3 regions of the Promicromonospora sp. NPDC050262 genome follow, and region 3 is predicted to be linked to each of the others. Evidence: predicted binding sites of a transcription regulator. Region 3 holds the regulator's gene; each other region holds the start of a gene.

Region 1 (3,221 bases), on a different contig from region 3:
CGCCGGAGGACCGGCTGTACACCGACGAGCTCGACGGGCTCGTGGCCCGCGGCGACGGGTTCGAGGCGAGCACGATCTTCACCCGGGCGGTCTCGCTGACGGCGCTGCGCGGCCCGCGCCGGCTCACCTCCTCCGAGCTGGCCTCGTGGGGCTGGCCGCCCGAGCTGGAGCCCCGGGTGTACGTGTGCGGTCCGACGGGGTTCGTCGAGGCGGTCGCCCGCATGCTCGTGGCCCAGGGACACGATCCGGCCCGGATCCGGACCGAACGGTTCGGGCCTGCGGGCAACTGATCGGCTTCTGCGCTGGTGCACGGTCGAAGTGCGTGGTGAACGGTGCCCTGGTGGCTGCCTGGTCATGTGAGGTGCGTGCGGGTGGGGTGTGTGACGTGCCCGTTCGGGTGCGTGAAGTGCCAGCCCTCGTCGTAGTGCATGGCGATGTTCTGCGTGTCGACGAGGTCGTGGTGGTGGTAGCAGAGCAGGGCGGCGTTGGTGGTGGAGGTCTCGCCGCCGTGCGCCCAGTGGCGCAGGGCGTGGTGGACCTCGCAGCGCGTGGGCGGTTGGTCGCACTGGCCGTAGACGCAGTGCTGGTCGCGGGCGATGACCGCCCGGCGCAGCTGCCCGGTGACCGTCCGTCTGCTCCGGCCGACATCGAGGATCTGCGAGTCGGCTCCGAACACGATGCGGGTGACCTCGCTGTCGCAGGTGATGCGGCGCAGGAGCGAGGCCGGCACCGGAGCGCTCGTCTCGGTGAAGACCGCCGGGCGCTTGATGCGGGGGACGCCGCTCGGGGTGATCGGTCCGACCGGCACGGTCGGGACTGGCGCGTTCGGAGCTGCGGTGCTCGGGACTCCCGCCCCCGGACGTGTGGAGGCATCCCGGGCTGCGCTCCTGGCCGCGAGGGCCTGGAGCTCGGTCCAGGACACGGTCACGCTCAGGTGCGGGCGGACGGAGGCGCCGGTGCCGGTGCGGCCGTCGTCGAGCACGATGCGGCTCAGGTCGGCGAGGGCCTGGGCGCGGCGCTGACCGGGCGTGCGGTCGTCGTCCGCGGCCGGAGCGCCCATGACCGAGCCGATCGCCGTGGTCAGCGTCTGGCCGTGCTCCTCGGTGAGGAACCCGCTCAGGTGGTAGCCGCCCAGCGTGGGTGCGACGTCGAGGTACTCACGCTGCCTGGCCTTCGTGTAGCCGCGCTCGTCGGCGTCGGGGTCAGCGTGGCGGGCGAAGTAGCGCACCAGGCCGCGGAACCGGTCAGGCCCGTTCCGGGTCGACCAGTCCAGGAGCTGCTCCTCCCACGTCGGCGAACCTGGAGTCGTCGGTACCCCGGAAACGGGGTCTTCGGTCGTGTCGGCAGGCGCGGGCGCATCTGGATCGCAGGCCGGATCGGCAACGGGCTCGACAGTCCCCACTTCGACCGTGGCCACGTGGACGATGGGCACGTCGACCGTAGCGACGTCGACTGCCGGTGCGGCCAGGGCGTCGGTTCGGTTCGTGCTGGTGGTGGCGACGTCAACCAGGGCGCGGATCTTGTCGACACCGACCCGGCCCGTCAGGGCCGACAACAGCGTGGCGGGCAGGTGGTCGCGCAGCGCCCTGGCCGTGCGGACGTCACGTCGGGCGGTCGCCGTCCGGACGTCCTCGGTGCGGGCCAGCCAGACGGCGAAGGTGCGTGCGCCCGTCTGGGCCCACAGCCCGGCGGTCTCGATCCGGGGCAGGATCGACCAGCGCACGGCATCCATCCGTGCGCCGGCCACGCGGAGGCGGGCGGACGCCGACACCAGGCTCGGTGTCGTCATGGACTCGCGGACGGTCGGGCGGTCGCCGCGGGTGTCCGGAGCCAGCCTCCCGGTCAGCTCGTCCAGGAGCTCGTCGAGGTCGGTCAGGACGTCCCCCAGGGCACGCGAGGTGCTCCCGCGTTGCTCTCTTGCCATGGTTCACACCACCCTCGTGCGCGATCTCGAACACCAGGACCGGACCGGTCCGGTCCGCGGCGGTGCTTCGTCCTATCGAACGCTCGTGCGCATCGTTCGATCAGAAAAATATCTGTGGATAACTCTTCGTTCCCGCCATGAGTCCGCCTCACGGCGCCGTCCTCCCGTTCGGGTGCCACATCGGCTGAAGGGTCGGCCCTGCTTCGGGCAGTCGGATGGGCGCGCCGTGCTCCTGGAATCCATGGCGGGAGTAGAGCCGCTGGTTCTGCGGCGTCGACGCCTCCAGGTACACCGGGAGCCCCAGCTCCCGGGCCTGGTCGAGGCCGTGACGCAGCATCGCAGACCCCGCCCCCAGTCCTCGGCGTAGGGGGAGCGCGGCCATGGCCGACAGGTAGACGTGCGGTGCCCCGGGATGTCGCGCGGTGGTGGCTGCCACGACAGCCGCCAGGCGCCGCGAGACCGAGTGGTCGTCGCTGGGTCCGGTGGGACCGGCCAGGTCCGCGGGGCCGGCGGGGTCAGTGGGATCAGCGGGGCCAGTGGGGTCAGCGTGATCCTCCGGCCCGACGACCGGCCTCGCGTCGTCGAGCGTGATCCACATCGACGCGGCGACCGGCTCTCCGCCGGGCGTGCAAGCCACGAGGAGCTGACCGGCGTCGACGGCGGCTCGGAGCGACGTCGTGAAGAGCTCCCGGGTGCGGTCCAGACGTCGCTCGGCGACCGGTTCGACCCACGCCGACACCGCCTCGTCGGCGAAAGCCTCGACGCAGACCGCGAGCACGACGTCGAACTCCGCGGGTACGGCGGGCCGGACGGTCATACGGGGCTTCGGCGTCCCAGGCTTCGACACTCCCGGCTTCGACATTTCAGGCTTCGACATTCCCCGCTTCGACATGGCTCCAGGCTCGTGCACCTCCGGCGGCGAGGCGCAGTAGTTTCGACTCACCGGCATGTGCGACGAAAGGAGCCCGGGGTGGCGTGTGCGGAGTGCGGTCGTGACCTCGGCCCGGCAGCGGGCACCGGACGGCCGCGCAGGTACTGCTCGCGGTCCTGCCAGTCGCGCGCCTACCGGCGTCGTCGGGACGAGGGGCGCCTTCCATCCGGCGTGCCCGCCGCCCGTCTCGCAGCAGGCACCCCCGGGGACGCCGACCTGGTGTCGGTCGGCATCGCGCTGGCGGACGTCGCCGGGATCGCCGCCCTCACGCTCCGCACCGTCGCGCACCGCGCGGGGGTGCCGCTCGCCCAGGCACGGCGGGCGTACGGGAGCCGGGACCGGCTGGTCGCGGCGCTGGTCCAACGG
Region 2 (3,221 bases), on a different contig from region 3:
GCTCGACCTGGCGGTCCCCGCCCTCGAGGAGGCCGCGACCGACGCCAAGATCGAGGTGGAGAAGCAGGTCGCGGAGTCGACCGAGATCGCCGCCGTGGTCAAGGCGCTGGAGGAGCAGTACGACGCCTTCGCGCGGTCGATCGGCCGGCCGAGCCTGCTCGCGGAGACCACGCCGATCCCGAGCGCGGAGGAGCTGGGCGCGGAGTTCGAGCGGTTCCTCGCACAGCAGAACGGCGACTGAGCCGCAGGCTCAGTCGCAAGAAGGCAGAGTCTGAGCCGGCCTCGCAGCGCAGGGTGTGGGCCGAGGGACGAGGCACGTGCCCGGTGGCTCCGCGGCCCGGTGTGTCATAGCTGCGGCAGAAATGTGCGTGTTCCGTGGCACATTTGAGTGGTCCATGCCACACTGGCGCACGTTGCAGTGACGTACCAAGGCCACGTCCGCCGTGTCGTGAGCAAGTCGGGAAAGCATTGCGGCACGGGGGCGGGCAACGGGCTCGCCGTCGGATCCCGGACGGAAGGTCGAAGGACAGCATGGCGCAGGGTTCTGTGAAGTGGTTCAACGCGGAGAAGGGGTACGGGTTCATCGCCCAGGACGGCGGCGGCGCCGACGTCTTCGTGCACTACTCCGCGATCCAGTCCAACGGGTACCGGTCTCTCGAGGAGGCCCAGCGGGTCGAGTTCGAGATCACGCAGGGTCCCAAGGGTCCGCAGGCGGAAGCAGTCGTGCCGCTCTGACGTAACTCGTGAGAAGGCCGCCCTCCCTCCGGGGAGGGCGGCCTTTTCGCGTGGCGTGGCGGGTCAGGTCGCCGGGTCGGGGGCCGGGGTCGCCAGCGGGGCCGCCGTGCCCGCGAACGCCGCCGCGTCCGCGCCGGCCAGGAGGGTGGCGGGCACCGCCAGGGTGCGCAGGGCGCGCCCCAGACGCGGGTCCCGCAGATCCGGGCGCTCGACGACGTCGCGGGTCCCCAGGGGGCTCTGTGCGGCCTCCTGGGCACCCTCGTGCGGACCCTCCGCCCGGGCGTCGTCCCGGACGCCGTCGCGGGTGCCCTCCGGGGCGTCGGACCCGTCGTCGTGCGCCGGCTCCTCGGGCAGCTCGCGGACGGCCGCGAGGACCAGGTTGCCGTACCGGCGCCCCTTGAGGATCGCGGGTTCGGCGACGGCGGCGAGCCGGCCCTGCGCCGCGGCGTCGGGCCCGAACGCCTCCGCGAGGCTCGCGACCTCGCGGCGCGCGGTGGTCAGCGGCGGTCGGTCGGCGCAGTTCACCAGGAGGACGCCGCCGGGACGCAGCACGCGGTGGGCCTCGGCGGCGAACCCCGTGCCCACCAGGTGGGCCGGCGTGCGGTCGCCCGCGAACACGTCCCGGACCACCACGTCGTAGGAGGCGTCGCGGGCGGTGGACAGGGCGCGCCCCGCGTCGTCGGCGCGCAGGCGCAGCAGGGGCGAGCGCGGCAGCGCGAACCACTCGCGCACGAGCTCCAGGAGGCGGGGGTCGAGGTCGACGCCGAGCTGGCGGGAGCCGGGCCGCTCGTGCTCCACGTGCCGTGCGAAGGCGCTGCCGGCGGCCCCGAGGTGCAGTACCCGCAGCGGCCCGGGCGGCAGGAGGGCCACGAACGCGGCCATCTGCTGCATGTACTCGAAGTCGAGAAAACCGGGGTCGGCGAGGTCGAGGCTGGAGCTCGGCACGCCGTTGACGTGCAGCGTCACCCGCTGCGGGAAGTCGGGGTCGCGCACCACCTCGGCGGTGCCGGTGCTGATCGGCACGGGGCCGACGGGCAGCTCGGCGGGGAGTGTCAGTGGTGCGGAGGAGGATGGGCGGCGTCGGGCGGAGCGGCGGGCCATGAGGACAGTGTCTCCCGGACCCGCGGTGCGCTTGACAGGATAGAACGTATGTTCGATAGTGTCGCACAAGGGGTTCGATCGGAGGTTCGAGATGGGCACCATGCAGTCTCAGAGCGGGCGGGACGTGGTCTCGGCACGCATGCTCGTGCCACGCGCCGTCCCGCCGGGCGTCAGCGCCCTGCTGCGCAAGGCGGACGCGGAGCTCGCCGAGGCGGCGCGTGCGGCCGACCCGGGCGACCGGTTCGTGCACGCGCACCTCGCGGCCATCCGGTCGGCCGCGGCCGTCGTGGCCCTGCGGGGTCGCCCGTCGGCGCGCTCCGGCGCGCGGACGGTGTGGGACATGCTCGCGCACGCCGAGCCGGACCTCGCGGCCTGGTCGGGCTACTTCGCCTCCGGCGCGCCCCTGCGGGCCGCGGTGGACGCAGGCCGTCCGGAGCGGGTCGAGCCCGCACGGGCGGACGAGCTGCTCGCGTGCGCCGAGGACTTCCGGGACGAGGTGGCGATGCTCGTGGACCCGCAGACGGGGTTCGCGACGCAGCGCCTGTCCCTGGTGCCCGAGGCGTCCTGACCGGCGCCGGCGGGTGCCGGCAGACAAGCACTGGGCAAGAGCGGGAACGGAGCACGTTCGTGAGCAAGGGGCCGCGGTCAGCGGCGGCGAGGCGGGACTGGGGGTCGGACGAGTCCGGCTGCTCCGTGCTGCACCTGGACATGGACGCGTTCTTCGCGTCCTGCGAGCTGGCGCGGCGGCCGGAGCTGCGCGGCCTGCCGGTCATCGTGGGCGGGCAGGAGCGCGGCGTCGTGCTGGCCGCCACGTACGAGGCGCGCGCGTTCGGTGTCCGGTCCGCGATGCCGATGACGCGGGCGCGTCTGCTGTGCCCGCAGGCCGTCGTGGTCCGGCCCGACCACGACCTGTACCGCGACGTGTCCCGCTCGGTCATGGGCATGCTGCAGGAGGTCACGCCGCTCGTGGAGCAGATCAGCGTGGACGAGGCCTTCCTGGACGTCAGCGGCGCCCGGCGGCGCCTGGGCCCGCCCACAGTGATCGGCGCCGAGCTGCGCCGCCGCATCGAGGAGAAGCACGGCGTCACGGCCTCGGTCGGCATCGCCCGGAACAAGTTCGTGGCCAAGCTGGCCTCCACGCACGCCAAGCCCGACGGCCTGATGCTCGTCCCGGTGGACGCCACCGTCGACTTCCTGCACACGCTGCCCGTCGGCGCCCTGTGGGGCGTGGGGGAGAAGACCGAGAAGTCGCTCGCCGCGTGGGGGATCACGACGGTCGCGGAGCTGGCCCGCACGGACCTGCCGAGCCTGCAGACGGCCGTCGGCCGGGTCAGCGGCGCGCACCTGCACGACCTCTCCTGGGGTCGCGACCCGCGCCCTGTCGT
Region 3 (3,221 bases):
CCCCTCGGACGTCTCCGCAGCCCAGCCCGCCGGATCCCGCACCACCAAGATCGCCGTCGTGGGTGCGGGGGCCGTGGGATCGACGCTCGCCTTCGCGGCGCTGACCCGCGGCTCGGCCCGCACCATCGCCCTGCTCGACATCGACCGGCAGAAGGTCGACGCCGAGGTGCTGGACCTGCAGCACGGGCTGATGTTCACGTCCCAGGCGCACGTCATCGGCTCGGACGACCCGGCGGTGTGCGAGGGGGCCGACGTCGTGGTGGTCACGGCGGGCGCCAAGCAGAAGCCCGGCCAGAGCCGCGTCGACCTCGCCGAGGCGACGATCGGGCTGATGCGCACGATCCTGCCCGGCCTGGTCGAGGTGGCGCCGGACGCGACCTACCTGATGGTGACCAACCCCGTGGACGTGGTGACGTACGCGGCCCTCAAGATCTCGGGCCTGCCGCGCGAGCGGCTCTTCGGCAGCGGCACCGTGCTCGACTCGTCGCGGCTCCGCGTGGTGCTCGCGGAACGGTGCGGGGTGGCCGTCGGGAACGTGCACGCCTACATCGCCGGGGAGCACGGCGACTCGGAGATCGCGCTGTGGAGCTCCGCCTCGATCGGCGGCGTGCCGCTGCTCGACTGGGTGCCGGTCGGCGGCGCCGCGCCCCTGGACGCCGCGGTGCGCGCGGAGGTGCACCACGAGGTGGTCGACTCCGCCTACCGGATCATCGCGGGCAAGGGCGCCACCAACTACGCCGTGGGCCTGGCCGCGACCCGCATCATCGAGGCGGTGCTGAAGGACGAGCGCCGGATCATGCCTGTGTCCTCGCTGCTGGACGACTACCACGGCATCAGCGACGTGTGCCTGTCCGTGCCGTCCCTGGTGGACCGGCGGGGCGTCACGGACACCGTCCGGGTGCCGATGTCGGACGACGAGCTGGCCGGGCTGCGCGCGTCGGCGGAGAGCGTGCGGGCGGTACAGCGAAGGTTCGGGTTCTAGGTCCCGACCGACGGGAACGGGCTCGACCAGCGACTGCCGGTCGAGCCCGTTCCCGTCGGTCGAGCCTGTCGAGACCTCAGAGGCTGCGCAGCACCGCGACGACGCGGCCCAGGATCTGCGCCTCGTCACCCGGGATGGGCTCGTAGGCGGGGTTCTGCGGCAGCAGCAGCACGTGCCCGTCGGTCTGCTTGAACGTCTTGACCGTGGCCTCGCCGTCGATCATGGCGGCGACGATCTCGCCCTGCTCGGCCACGTTCTGGCGGCGCACGACGACCCAGTCCCCGTCGCAGATCGCGGCGTCGACCATGGAGTCGCCCGCGACCTTGAGAAGGAACAGCTCGCCGTCACCGACGAGCTGGCGGGGGAGCGGGAACACGTCCTCGACGACCTGCTCGGCGAGGATCGGGCCACCGGCCGCGATGCGGCCGACGAGCGGCACGTACGACGGCGGCGGCGTGCTCGCGTCGTCCGGAACCGAGCCGCCCCAGTGCACCTGGCCGCTACGCCGCGGCTCGGGCCAGTGGATCTCGCCGCGCGTCGGCTTCTCGACCTGCTCGGCCAGGGGCTCGACGAGCTCCATGGCGCGCGGCCGGTTCGGGTCGCGGCGCAGGAAGCCCTTCTTCTCCAGCATCTGGAGCTGGTGCTTGACGCTCGACGGGCTGGCCAGCCCGACGGCCTCGCCGATCTCGCGCATCGACGGCGGGTAGCCGCGTGTCTCGAACGACTGCCGAATCGTGTCCAGCACAAGGCGCTGCCGCTCGGTGAGGCGGTCCGCCGGCGAGATCGCGTGCACGTCGGCGACCGCCCCGTCGCCCGGCGCGTCCAACGTGGCGACGCCCGAGAGTGCCGTGTCGACGGCTCTCGTGTCGCTGGTCCCGTCCCGTCCCGTCATGCCCGTGCCCCTCCCGTTCCGACAAATGTTCTCCTGTGCGCTGCCCACTCTAGATCACAAATGTGCTCGGCTCAAACGAATGTTCGAGCGTGTCTCGACTTCTACGGTGTCCCGTGCTACACAATGGTACGAGCGTTCGACGAACGTGTGTATGACGGACAAGAGTTCGAGTCACCTTTCGAGGAGGGGCCATGGGGGACGTGATCCCGCTGCGGCAGTACACCCCGGCGTACGGACCGGCGTACGCGTCGGTGCCCGGGTCGAGCGCGGCGCGGGCGTATCAGCCGCGCCCGACGTACCCGCCGAGCCGGGCGTCCGCACCGCCCCGGCCCCGTCCGGCCGGCCACTCGTACCCGGTGCGCGGGCCGCGCACGTTCGCCGACCGGCTCGGGCTCGCGGGGCTGCGGCTCACGCGGCGCGGCCGGGTCGTGCTGGTGCTGCTGGTGATGCTCGTGGTCGCGCCGATGGCGACGTGGGGAGCGACCGCCGTCGCCAGCTCGCCGGGCGAGCCCACGGAGGTCCGGGTGCACGCGGTGCAGCCGGGGGAGACGCTCTGGGGCTTCGCCGAGCAGGTCGTGAGGCCCGGGGAGGACGTGCGGCAGGCGGTCGCGCGGCTGCAGGACCTCAACGAGATGACGTCGGGCACCGTGCGGGTCGGCGAGCTGCTGCTCCTCCCGAAGGAGTGACCGGAGGGCCCCGCGGAAGGGGCCGGACGGGCCGCAGAAGTGGACGGAGGCCACGATTCGCCGTCAAATGTTGCGGCGATGTTGCATGGGGGTGGTTTGCCCGCTTACGGTCGGGGCGCGACCGGATGTCTCCGGTCCGTGGCCGACCACGCAGGAGTGAGCATGCACTGCCCGTTCTGTCGCCACGCCGACTCGCGCGTGGTGGACTCACGGACCGCCGACGACGGCCTGTCGATCCGGCGCAGGCGGCAGTGCCCGAACTGCAACCGGCGGTTCACCACCGTCGAGACGGCCAGCCTGTCGGTGGTCAAGCGGTCCGGCGCCACCGAGCCGTTCAGCCGCGACAAGGTCGCCGCGGGCGTGCGCAAGGCGTGCCAGGGCCGACCCGTCAGCGACGACGACCTGGCGATCCTGGCCCAGCGGGTCGAGGAGACCCTGCGCAGCAACGGCAGCGCGGAGATTGACGCGTACGAGGTGGGCCTCGCGATCCTGGGCCCCCTGCGCGAGCTCGACGAGGTGGCGTACCTCCGGTTCGCGAGCGTCTACCAGTCGTTCGACTCGCTCGAGGACTTCGAGAGCGCCATCACCTCCCTGCGCGCGGAGCGCGCCGAGCGCGCGGCGGAGCGCGCCGCCGCGCAGGCGTAGCGGCCCGGACGGGCCG

Evidence for each region. The regulator LexA, encoded in region 3, represses DNA repair genes until DNA is damaged. The targets are predictions, from matches to a motif close to TCGAACANNTGTTCGA.
Region 1: AB0I29_RS21420 (DUF222 domain-containing protein) is a predicted target of LexA. The motif match lies at 2,000-2,015, and genes of this name have one in related genera.
Region 2: AB0I29_RS19620 (SAV_6107 family HEPN domain-containing protein) is a predicted target of LexA. The motif match lies at 1,877-1,892, and genes of this name have one in related genera.

What each region holds. Positions count from the first base shown of each region.
Region 1 is NZ_JBFAKX010000016.1:49,464-52,684, reverse strand. It holds gene AB0I29_RS21425 (ferredoxin reductase) at 1-290, shown strand, start outside; gene AB0I29_RS21420 (DUF222 domain-containing protein) at 353-1,924, opposite strand; gene AB0I29_RS21415 (GNAT family N-acetyltransferase) at 2,073-2,741, opposite strand; gene AB0I29_RS21410 (hypothetical protein) at 3,027-3,221, shown strand, end outside.
Region 2 is NZ_JBFAKX010000013.1:172,349-175,569, reverse strand. It holds gene AB0I29_RS19635 (PAC2 family protein) at 1-241, shown strand, start outside; gene AB0I29_RS19630 (cold shock domain-containing protein) at 532-735, shown strand; gene AB0I29_RS19625 (fused MFS/spermidine synthase) at 799-1,758, opposite strand; gene AB0I29_RS19620 (SAV_6107 family HEPN domain-containing protein) at 1,937-2,404, shown strand; gene AB0I29_RS19615 (DNA polymerase IV) at 2,464-3,221, shown strand, end outside.
Region 3 is NZ_JBFAKX010000012.1:46,885-50,105, reverse strand. It holds gene AB0I29_RS18285 (L-lactate dehydrogenase) at 1-982, shown strand, start outside; gene lexA (transcriptional repressor LexA) at 1,059-1,808, opposite strand; gene AB0I29_RS18275 (hypothetical protein) at 2,066-2,560, shown strand; gene nrdR (transcriptional regulator NrdR) at 2,723-3,205, shown strand.